2 linked regions of the Chloroflexus aurantiacus J-10-fl genome follow. The protein of the gene in region 1 interacts with the protein of each later gene in a pairwise test. Links are inferred from orthologs where the notes say so. Each region holds a gene or a part of one and is shown on either strand. Other genes may lie near its edges.

The links. Proteins that work in one complex are often made in the same cells at the same time.
Region 2: the proteins of ftsZ (region 1) and rlmN interact in binary tests that used the Escherichia coli proteins (3 or more experiments, as listed by UniProt). The link is inferred for Chloroflexus aurantiacus J-10-fl from one-to-one orthologs.

The regions. Positions count from the first base shown.
Region 1 is NC_010175.1:1,021,008-1,025,316, forward strand. Bases 1,406-4,309 are described here. They hold ftsZ (cell division protein FtsZ), read right to left. Parts: upstream 3,500-4,309; coding sequence 2,312-3,499; downstream 1,406-2,311. Other genes in these bases: cysS (cysteine--tRNA ligase), read left to right, coding at 1,406-2,211; ftsA (cell division protein FtsA), read right to left, coding at 3,524-4,309. In the rest of the region: CAUR_RS03890 (SH3 domain-containing protein), read left to right, coding at 466-912; more of cysS, read left to right, coding at 1,015-1,405. UniProt on the Escherichia coli protein: Essential cell division protein that forms a contractile ring structure (Z ring) at the future cell division site. The regulation of the ring assembly controls the timing and the location of cell division.
Region 2 is NC_010175.1:3,945,463-3,951,162, forward strand. The notes cover bases 1,226-4,114. They hold rlmN (dual-specificity RNA methyltransferase RlmN), read left to right. Parts: upstream 1,226-2,049; coding sequence 2,050-3,180; downstream 3,181-4,114. Other genes in these bases: rocF (arginase), read left to right, coding at 1,226-1,483; CAUR_RS15455 (hypothetical protein), read right to left, coding at 1,564-1,941; hisS (histidine--tRNA ligase), read left to right, coding at 3,226-4,114. Also shown: CAUR_RS15445 (ArsA family ATPase), read left to right, coding at 1-578; more of rocF, read left to right, coding at 575-1,225; more of hisS, read left to right, coding at 4,115-4,542; CAUR_RS15470 (hypothetical protein), read right to left, coding at 4,637-4,996; CAUR_RS15475 (helix-turn-helix domain-containing protein), read left to right, coding at 5,541-5,700.

The DNA of each region.
Region 1 (4,309 bases):
GTTTTATGAACGAACGCAGCTTACGTGCGTGTGATTAGGGGTGATGGCGTTCAGGCCATCTTTACGTTCCATCTTCCGCATACGCTCAACATGGCTGTTCGTTCCCGAGCACACACTCCGTGCTATCCTTGACGAACCGGCCATTGACTGCTATAATCTGCGATGTCGCGCCGAAGTGGCGGAATGGCAGACGCGGCGGTCTCAAAAACCGCTGGGGATCAACCCCCGTGTGGGTTCAAGTCCCACCTTCGGCACCAGCGAGAGTTGTCTGGCTCTCACAATACGGGGCGTGGCTCAGCCTGGTAGAGCGCCGCGTTCGGGTCGCGGAGGTCGGTGGTTCAAATCCACTCGCCCCGACCAAATACAAAGAGCGTCTGTGTCGCCACACAGACGCTCTTTATCATGCATGTTCCTGCCGGGATTGGTATGATACAGGTAAGAAGTTCGATGATAGCGAGTACGCCTATGAGACAACGAATTTTTTACCTGACCAGTAGCTGTCTGTGGCTGGGATGCCTCGTTCTCCTCTCGGCCTGTATTGATCTGGCAGCAGCCCTTCCCCCAACTCCCAGCCCCTTCCCGACCATCCCGCGCTTGCCGACGGTGACACCGGTCACGCCAGAGCCGGTTCGTACATCGGTGATCATCGTGCTGGCCCCATCACCCACGATCACTCCAACCATCAATCCTCTGCGCGGACGGGTGAGCGTGGAAGCAAACGTGCGGCAAGGCCCGGGCACGTCGTTTCAGGTCATTACCGTTCTCCCCGTCAACACCGAAGTTATCCTGGAGGGACAACGGGCCAACTGGTATCTGGTGCGCCTCAGTGATGGGCAGAGTGGCTGGATGTCGGCAACAGTGCTTGAAGTTGATCCCGCTATCGCAGCTCAGGTACCGGTTGTCACCCCATGATTTGCATCAAACAACAATATCTGTCTGAGCAATAGTAGTGGTACCATACTATATGAGACTCGAACTAACCATCCTGGATGGTTTCAGTAAAGGATAGTTCCTATGCAGCTCTTCAGTACGCTATCACGAACCCGCGAAACCTTCACTGTACCGACCGACCGGCCCGTTACGCTGTATGTTTGTGGCGTCACCCCTTACGACACTACCCACATGGGTCACGCTCGTACCTTCATTGTCTTTGATGTCCTGGTGCGTTACCTTCAGTGGCAAGGGGCGACCGTGCGCTACTGTCAGAATGTTACCGATGTTGATGATCCGCTGTTTGAGCGCGCCCGCCGTGATGGCGTGCAATGGGATGAGCTGGCCGAACGTCAGATCAGACAACTCCGGGCCGATTGTGCCGACCTGAATATCTTACCCCCAACCTTCTTCCCGCGGGTTAGTGAAGAGGTTGGCACCATGATCCCCATCATCGAGCGACTGATCGAGCTGGGTCACGCTTACGTTGTTGATGGCAATGTCTATTTCAGTATTCAAACCGACCCCGACTTTGGTCGCATGGCCCGTATGGGCTATAGCGAATTGCTCGCCATCGCCAACCAGAGAGGGAATAACCCGCATGACCCCAATAAACGCGATCCCCTTGACTTTGTGCTCTGGCAGCGTGGCAATCCCGACGAACCGAAATGGGAGAGTCCATGGGGGCTGGGGCGACCAGGCTGGCATATCGAGTGTAGTGCAATGTCGCAACGCTACCTGGGTGAGCAGATCGATATTCACGGCGGTGGAGCTGATCTGATCTTTCCCCACCATTCATGCGAAATTGCCCAGAGTGAATCGGCAACCGGCAAACGGCCCTTTGCCCGCTTCTGGATGCACGTCGGCCTGGTCTGGCTCGACGGTGAAAAGATGAGTAAGTCGCTAGGGAATCTGGTATTTGCCCGCGATGCCTTACGCGAGCACCATCCCGATGCGATCCGCTGGTATTTGCTGAGTGAACACTACCGCGAAGATTTTGATTACCGTCGCGATGCCCTCGTGCGCTTCGAGCAATACGCTGCCGATCTGCGGCAGGCGCTGAGTGTCACCGGCGGCTCGCATAGCCCGCTCGACGTTAGCCGTGGCCGTGAGGACGTCATCGCCGCAATGAACGATGATCTTGACACCCCAACCGTCCTGGCCGTTCTGCATACGATGGCCGGTATGATCATTGATGGTGCAAAAGAAGGCCGTGATGTGAGTTCAGCTCAGGCAGTAGTACGCGACCTGGCCTTGATGCTGGGGTTTACACTCCGTTGAGCAGCGCAGGTAGCGAAGCGACCTGATACAGCATATTTACCGCACAGGGTGGGTGAAGACATTTCTTCACCCACCCTTGCTTCGCGTGCTGTCCATACGCTTAACGCTGGCGATTGCGATCACGTCCGCGCAGGAAGGGCGGAATATCGAGATCATCGTTCGTGATCGCCGGTCGTACCGGCTGCACCGGCGGTGTCGTCGGGGTCTGGGCCGGCTGGCGTGGCCGCTGCTGGGTTACCTGACTGCCAATCTGACCGGTCGCCTGGCCGGTGCTGGTCGCTACCGTCGGGTACGAGCGGGTGCGCTGCACATTCGAGCTACGATTGACATCGAAGCCGGTAGCAATGAGGGTAATCTTGATCTCACCGGGCGGGAAGTTTGGATCGATCACCGCGCCGATGATGATATTTGCGTCGGGATCGACCTGCTTGGCCACAATATCCGCAGCCTCGTAAACCTCCATAATCCCCAAATCCTCACCACCGGTGATGTTGAAGAGCACGCCTTTGGCGCCATCAATACTCACTTCAAGCAATGGGCTGGCAATCGCCTGATTCACGGCATCGAGTGCTCGCGTATCGCCTTTGCCGAAGCCAACCGCCATCAGCGCCGAACCCTGCTGGGCCATGATGGTCTTAACGTCGGCAAAGTCCACGTTGATCAAGCCACGCTGCGTGATCAAGTCCGAGATACCCTGAATGCCCTGGCGCAGAACATCATCTGCCATCTGAAACGCCTGCTGGAAGGTCGTATTCTTGCTGGCCGTCTGCAACAGACGGTCGTTGGGTATCACAATCAGCGTATCAACAACCGGACGCAACTGCTCGATCCCGGCCTCAGCGACCTTTCGGCGATGATTGCCCTCGAAGGTGAAGGGGCGTGTCACCACACCAACGGTCAACGCACCGAGATCGTGGGCAATCCCGGCAATGATCGGTGATGCACCGGTACCGGTACCGCCACCCATCCCGGCAGCGACGAAGACCATATCGGCCCCCTTCAACTGCTCGTAGATGTCTTCCTGGTTCTCCTCGGCAGCTTTCTGACCGATAACCGGATTACCACCACTGCCGAGACCACGGGTCAGTTTATCGCCGATCCGAATCCGCACCGGCGCCAGCGAGTGCATCAGAGCCTGGACATCGGTATTCACCGTGATAAACTCAACTCCCTGTACGCCGGCAGCAATCATGCGATCAACTGCGTTGCTGCCGCCGCCGCCAACGCCAATGACTTTGATCTGAGCGAAGTCTTCCAACGAGAAGCCATTGCTACTGCGATCAACCATGTGTAACCCTCCTTGAACTGGTAGTTATGGCAATAATTCGCGCAACCAGCGGCGGAAGCGCTCGTAAAGTGAACTCGTATCATCAGACGAGGACTGCTCAGGCGGCCGCCCGCCGTAACGCACTCCCCATCGCAAAAGCCCAACAGCCGTCGCATATGCCGGTGAGTCGAGTGAGTCGGTGAGACCCCCCAACCCACCCGGAATACCGATTCGTACCGGTAATCCCAGGTCGTCACGCAGAAGATCGTCGAAGCGACTGAGCTGTGCCCCACCTCCAGTCAAGACAATGCCGGCCGGAAGCATGCCTTCGTATCCGCTCCGACGGGCTTCAGCAACGATCAGCTCAATAAGTTCTTCGGCACGTGCCTGTAGAACCTGTTTCAAGAGATGAGCACTGATCTGTTGCTTTTCACCTACCGTCAATGTTTCCGCATCGATGAGATCACTCTCATCACCCGGCGCGGGCGGATTACCGGCGATGGCGCTGCCGTAGCGCAGTTTCAAATACTCGGCGGTATTCGGCGGCGTATGCAAGACATAAACAATATCGTTGGTGAAGTGCTGCCCACCAACCGGGATTACTCCGGTATGCCATACCCCGCCCTGGGCAAAAATGGCGAGATCGGTGGTGGCGCCGCCAATATCGATGAGCATCACGCCACGCTCTTTGTCGTCATCGCTGAGCACCGCTTCGGCGGCAGCCAGCGGCTGTAAGACCAGATCATCAATCTGCACACCCGCCCGCTCGACGCTCCGGATCAGGTTCTGAATTGCCATCGCCTCGCCGGTGATGATGTGTGTCTCCACCTC
Region 2 (5,700 bases), 2.9 Mb from region 1 along the record:
ACCCTGAGCGGATGGTGATTAAAGAGGCGCAGCGTGCCTCGACCTATCTGGCGCTGTTCGGCTATCCGGTTGATGGAGTCGTGCTCAATCGGGTGCTGCCGGTCGATCAGGTCGAAGGCGCTTTTATGCAGGAGTTGGCCCGTATTCAGCAGGGTTATCGGCAAATGGTCTACGATCTCTTCCGCCCCTTGCCGATTTGGGAAAGCCCCTACTTTGCGCGTGATCTGGCCGGTATTGAAGATTTGGCCATGGTTGGTCGTCGTCTGTTCGGCGATGATGATCCGGTGAAAGTCCATTTCATCGGTAAAACCCAGGAGATTGTCAAGCAGGGCGATGAGTATGTGCTGCGCTTGCCGTTGCCGCACGTCGAGATCGGTAAGGTGTCGATGACGAAGCGCGGTGATGAGCTGTTCATCGAGATTGGCAATTTCCGCCGTGATATGCTCTTGCCGACGACGCTGGCCGAACGTCCGGCACGGCGGGCCTATTTCCGCAATGGTGTGCTCGAAGTCTTCTTCGGCCCGCCAGAGACCCTCTCGCTGAAGACGGATGCCCAGGAGGAGTCGACCCCTTCATGAGTAGTGGATCACAGATTGCAATTCTCGGCGTTCCCATCGATCTTGGAGCCGGACGGCGTGGCGTCGATATGGGGCCGAGTGCCATTCGCTACGCCGGTCTGAGCCGAAGACTGGGCGAGTTGGGCTATCAGGTGGTTGATTTCGGCAATCTGACGGTGCCGATGGTCGAGACGACCCCACCGCCACCACCTGATTCACGCCTGCGCTATCTTGAGCCGATTGCCGATATGTGTGGGCGGCTGGCCCGGCAGGTGGCCGATATTGTCCAGCAGGGGATGCTGCCCCTCATTCTGGGTGGTGACCATAGTTTAACTATCGGTTCCGCCAGTGGGAGTGCGCGGCAGCGACGACTTGGTCTGATCTGGATTGATGCCCACGCCGATTTTAACGATGAACACACGACACCGAGTGGCAATATTCACGGCATGCCGCTGGCTGTGTTAACCGGACGCGGGCATCCGACGCTCACCGGTTTTGCCGGTCGCATACCGGCTTTCGATCCGGCGCACGTCGTATTGATTGCCGTGCGCGATCTCGATCCGCTGGAGCGGGAAGCATTGCGCGCTTCGCCGATCACCGTCTTTACCATGCACGAGATTGATCGCTGTGGGATGGCAACGGTGATGGAGCGGGCGCTGGCAATTGCCACGACCGGTACTGAAGGATTTCATCTCAGTTTTGATCTCGATGTTGTCGATCCGCGCGAGGCGCCCGGTGTGGGTACACCGGTAAGCAGTGGGATTTCGGCTCGCGAATCACATCTGGCGATGGAACTGATCGCCGAGAGTGGTGCGCTGCGTAGTCTGGATGTGGTCGAAGTTAATCCGATCCTCGATGAGCGTAACGCGACTGCGCAGTTGGCCGTCGATCTGGTTTTGTCAGCGTTAGGTAAACGTATTTTGTAGTGCTGGAGAACCGGCCTATACTGTCGCAATAGTGAATGTCGGGCGGGCTTCCAACCCGCCCGACATTGTCTGTCCAGGCACTAGATCGTCACCTGATACTCGACCCCATTGACGATCACGGTGTACTGACCGGCTGTAAAAGGCCCTTCCAGCATGATCCGCTGATCGAGCAACGGCGCAATCGCCGGGCAAACTTCGGCGCCGCTGTGAGCGGCATTGATCGTAATTGTGATGACATTACCCTCACGGCGCTGATTGATTCCGGCAAACGTCGTACAGCCATCTCCCAGGTACCCGACAATATGTGCCTGCACCTGGGGTGGATTGGATTCGAGCACGGCAAAATCAACCCGCTCAATAGTTACGATCCCTGCTCGTGGTGTCGGGGTTGCCGTGGTACAGGCAGTAAGGATCAACATCAGTCCGGCGATAACGAGTAAGATGATTCGACGCAGCATTTGTTTTCCTCTTTCACTAAACAACTACCGACTCTGAAACGCCGGCACGTGCGATTTGGTTCCCATTGGTAACAAACTGCTGCGCTCGCCTTACGGCAACGTGGTACAATGCACTATGCTATGGAACAACGCTGTTTGTATGATTACAACCTGTCTGAACTGACCGAACTCCTGCAAAGCTGGGGAGAACCGGCCTTTCGTGCCCGTCAACTGTACCGGCATCTGTATGTCAACCTTGCCCGCCAGGTTGATCAGATGACCGATCTGCCGCTCGCTCTGCGTTCCCGGCTCGCCGAGATACCGTTCTCGACTCTCCGCTGCGAACAGGTGCAGATCGGTGACAATGGGATGACCCGTAAGGCCCTCTTCCGCTTGCCCGACGGTGCTGTTGTTGAAACCGTATTGATGGTCTATCCCGACCGCTCAACGGTATGTGTGTCAACGCAGGCCGGTTGCGGTATGGGCTGCGTCTTCTGTGCCACCGGTCAGCTCGGTCTTCTGCGCAACCTGAGCAGTGGCGAAATCGTTGCTCAGGCAATTTGGGCTTCACAGGAGCTACGGGCGATGGGTATGGCCGGTCCGACCGGTCGCGTCAGTAACCTTGTTTTTATGGGGATGGGTGAACCATTTGCCAACTACGACCGCTGGTGGCAGGCGGTAGAGCGATTGCACGATCCGCAGGGGTTTAACCTCGGTGCCCGCAGTATGACCGTCTCCACTGTAGGGCTGGTCAAGGGGATCGAGCGATTGGCCAATGAACGCTTACCGATCAATCTGGCAATTTCGCTGCATGCGCCCGATGACGCTCTGCGCAGCGAATTGATGCCGGTCAATCGGCGTTATCCAATCGCCGATCTGATGGCTGCCACCCGCAACTATATTGCCAAAACGCGCCGGCGAGTCTCTTTCGAGTATGTGCTGTTGCAAGGCAAAAACGACCATCCGCATCAGGCAATCGCACTAGCCCGCCTGCTCCGACATTCGGCACCGCGTGGTCCGCTGCTCTTTCACGTCAATCTGATACCGTGGAACCCGGTTCCTGGCACGCCGCTTGGCCGTTCAGAGTGGGAGCGTGTGACGACGTTTCAGCAAATTTTGACCGATTACGGCATTCCCTGTACCGTGCGGGTTGAGCGAGGGGTAGAAATTGCTGCGGCGTGTGGTCAGTTGGCCGGTCGGCATAGTGTGCCACTGAACACGGTAGAACAAGAAATACCAGCACGCAACGTTACCGGATGACACCTGCGAGTTCGAGATTCCTCTTTGTACACAGACGAGAGTTGTATGGCGCCGATTCAAAATGTTAAAGGAATGCGCGATCATCTGCCGGCAGATATGATGCTACGGCAATACATCGTCAATACGCTGACGCGCATTAGTGAAAGTCACGGCTTCGAGCCTTTGCAGACCCCGATCATCGAGTATGCCGAGACGCTGGAAGGCAAGCTGGGTGATGAAGAAAAGCTGATTTACCGGTTTGAAGACCATGGTGGCCGCCGTCTGGCTCTGCGCTACGATCAGACGGTGCCGTTGGCGCGTGTGACTGCTCAATACGCCGGGCAATTAACATTACCCTGGCGCCGATATGCGTATGGGCCGAGCTATCGCGGTGAACGCCCCGCGCGTGGTCGGTATCGAGAGTTTTACCAGTTTGATCTCGATATTGTCGGGAGTGCCTCGCCATTGGCCGATGCCGAGATTGTGGCGATGTTGTGTGAAGCCCTGACTGCGCTTGGTTTTCCCGGTTTTGTCACGCTGTTAAATCACCGTCAGATCATCGGTGGTATTGCCCGTGTGAGCGGTTTGTCCGAAGAGGCTGCCGGCGGTGTCTATCGTGCCATCGATAAGTTCGACAAGATTGGCGCTGATGGTGTGCGGGCTGAGTTGATCAAGTCTGGTGTGACTCCTGCTGCGGCTGACCAGATTCTGGAGCTGGTACAAATTGATGGTACGGCAGATGAAGTTCTGGATGCACTTGCCCAAAAACTGGCCGCCGATGAGCGAGCAGTAGCAGCGATTGCCAATCTGCGTGCCGTCCTGGACGGTCTGATGGCGATGGGGGTTCCGGCTGAGCAGTATCGGGTGGCTCCTCGCCTGGCGCGCGGTCTTTCGTACTACACAGGAGTCGTCTTTGAGGCGATTACCCCGCACTGGCCGGAGGGTTCACTGCTTGGAGGTGGTCGCTACGATCACCTGATCGGGCTGTTTGCCGGTCGCAACATTCCTACGGTTGGGCTGGCCTTCGGTATTGACCGCCTGCACGATGTGATGATCGAGCTAAACCTCGGCCCGCGTCCGCAGACAACGGCTCTCGCATTTGTGACGTTGTTCGGCGCAGAACAGGTTGCCGAGAGTCTGAGGCTGGCGGCTGAGCTGCGGGCAGCAGGTATCAATACCCTTATCGCACTTGAACCAGGGAACATCGGTAAACAGTTCAAGGAGGCTGACCGGCGTGGGGTGCGGTTTGCTCTGGTCCTCGGCCCCGACGAACTGGCCCGTGGTGAGGTTGTGATCAAAGATTTACAACGCGGTGAACAACGCTCGCTTCCCCGTGCAGCGGCTATCAGTCTGCTGGCTGAGGCGTTGAGCGAGGGTAAGTAAGTGTCACGTCTCGGCAGGTTAAAACCCTGCCTCAATGCGTGGAAGGCCGGCGGGGCTGGCGGCGCAGAAAGGTGCCGCCAGCCCCGTCTATGCATTACCCATAACTGGTGTCAACCACGTGCGTATCGGCGGGGATGATCGCTATGGGTGCTGTTGTGGACGACTGGCCCAGTGGCAACGCGCTGCTCCAGCCGTGCCGGCACGTGCTGGATGGATTGCCGTACCCGCTTGGCATTCGCGTGTCGCGCAGTTTGGAGTGCGGCAGCCATGCTGCCGCAGCAGCCGTACTCACGATCCGGCGCGTGGCATACCGTTCCCCATCCTGGTCACGGCGGTGCTGAATGTGCTCATACCAATCATCGAGTCGGTCCGGCATGCGCAGCAGAGCGCACAACGGTAAGGTCAGCGGGGGAGGCTGAATGTGCTCATACCGATCATCGAGTCGGTCCGGCATGCATGCGCTACCTGCGCGTAGACGTTTCGTTGTACGAGATTCGTGCCTGCGCACCAGCGGCCACGGCCAGCACCTGACAGCGGTGGAGAGGAATGCCTCCACGCAGGCTGGAAGCCTGCGTCACGGGGAGCACGTGCAGCCCGGCCTAACGCAGCGCGACATGTGGGTAATGCATAGCAGCCCCGCAGGGGCTTCCACGCTGTCAGGTAGGGCTTCAGCCCGCATGACCCCCAACCCCGCCGGCACTTCCATGCCGTCAGAGAGGGCTTCAGCCTGCATGACCTCCAGCCCCGCCGGCACTTCAATGCTGTCCGGTAGGGCTTTAGCCCGCCTGACCTGAACCTCCGCTTTTCCAGGTCGAAGTCTGTCTCAACCTTCTCAACCTCTCTTGCCAAAAAATGCTTTAATTTATCAGGTTAAAATCCACATTTGTGAACAGATATTTTGCTATGATAGAAGAGCCGATTGTTGCAGTACTTGCAACACGTCGCTGACAAACTCCGGTCAACGCAGGCTGACATGGTCTTTATACCGGAGGGTGACGATGTTTGGTAGCAAACAGGGAAAACAGCAACGTCTCGATCAGTATGAAGCATTGCTGGCCGAAACACCACTGACTGCGGCTGAACTGGCGTATCGCCTGGGTGTGCCGCGCTCAACCGTGATCCGTGATCTGCCGCTGTTGGAAGAACGAGGATTGTTGT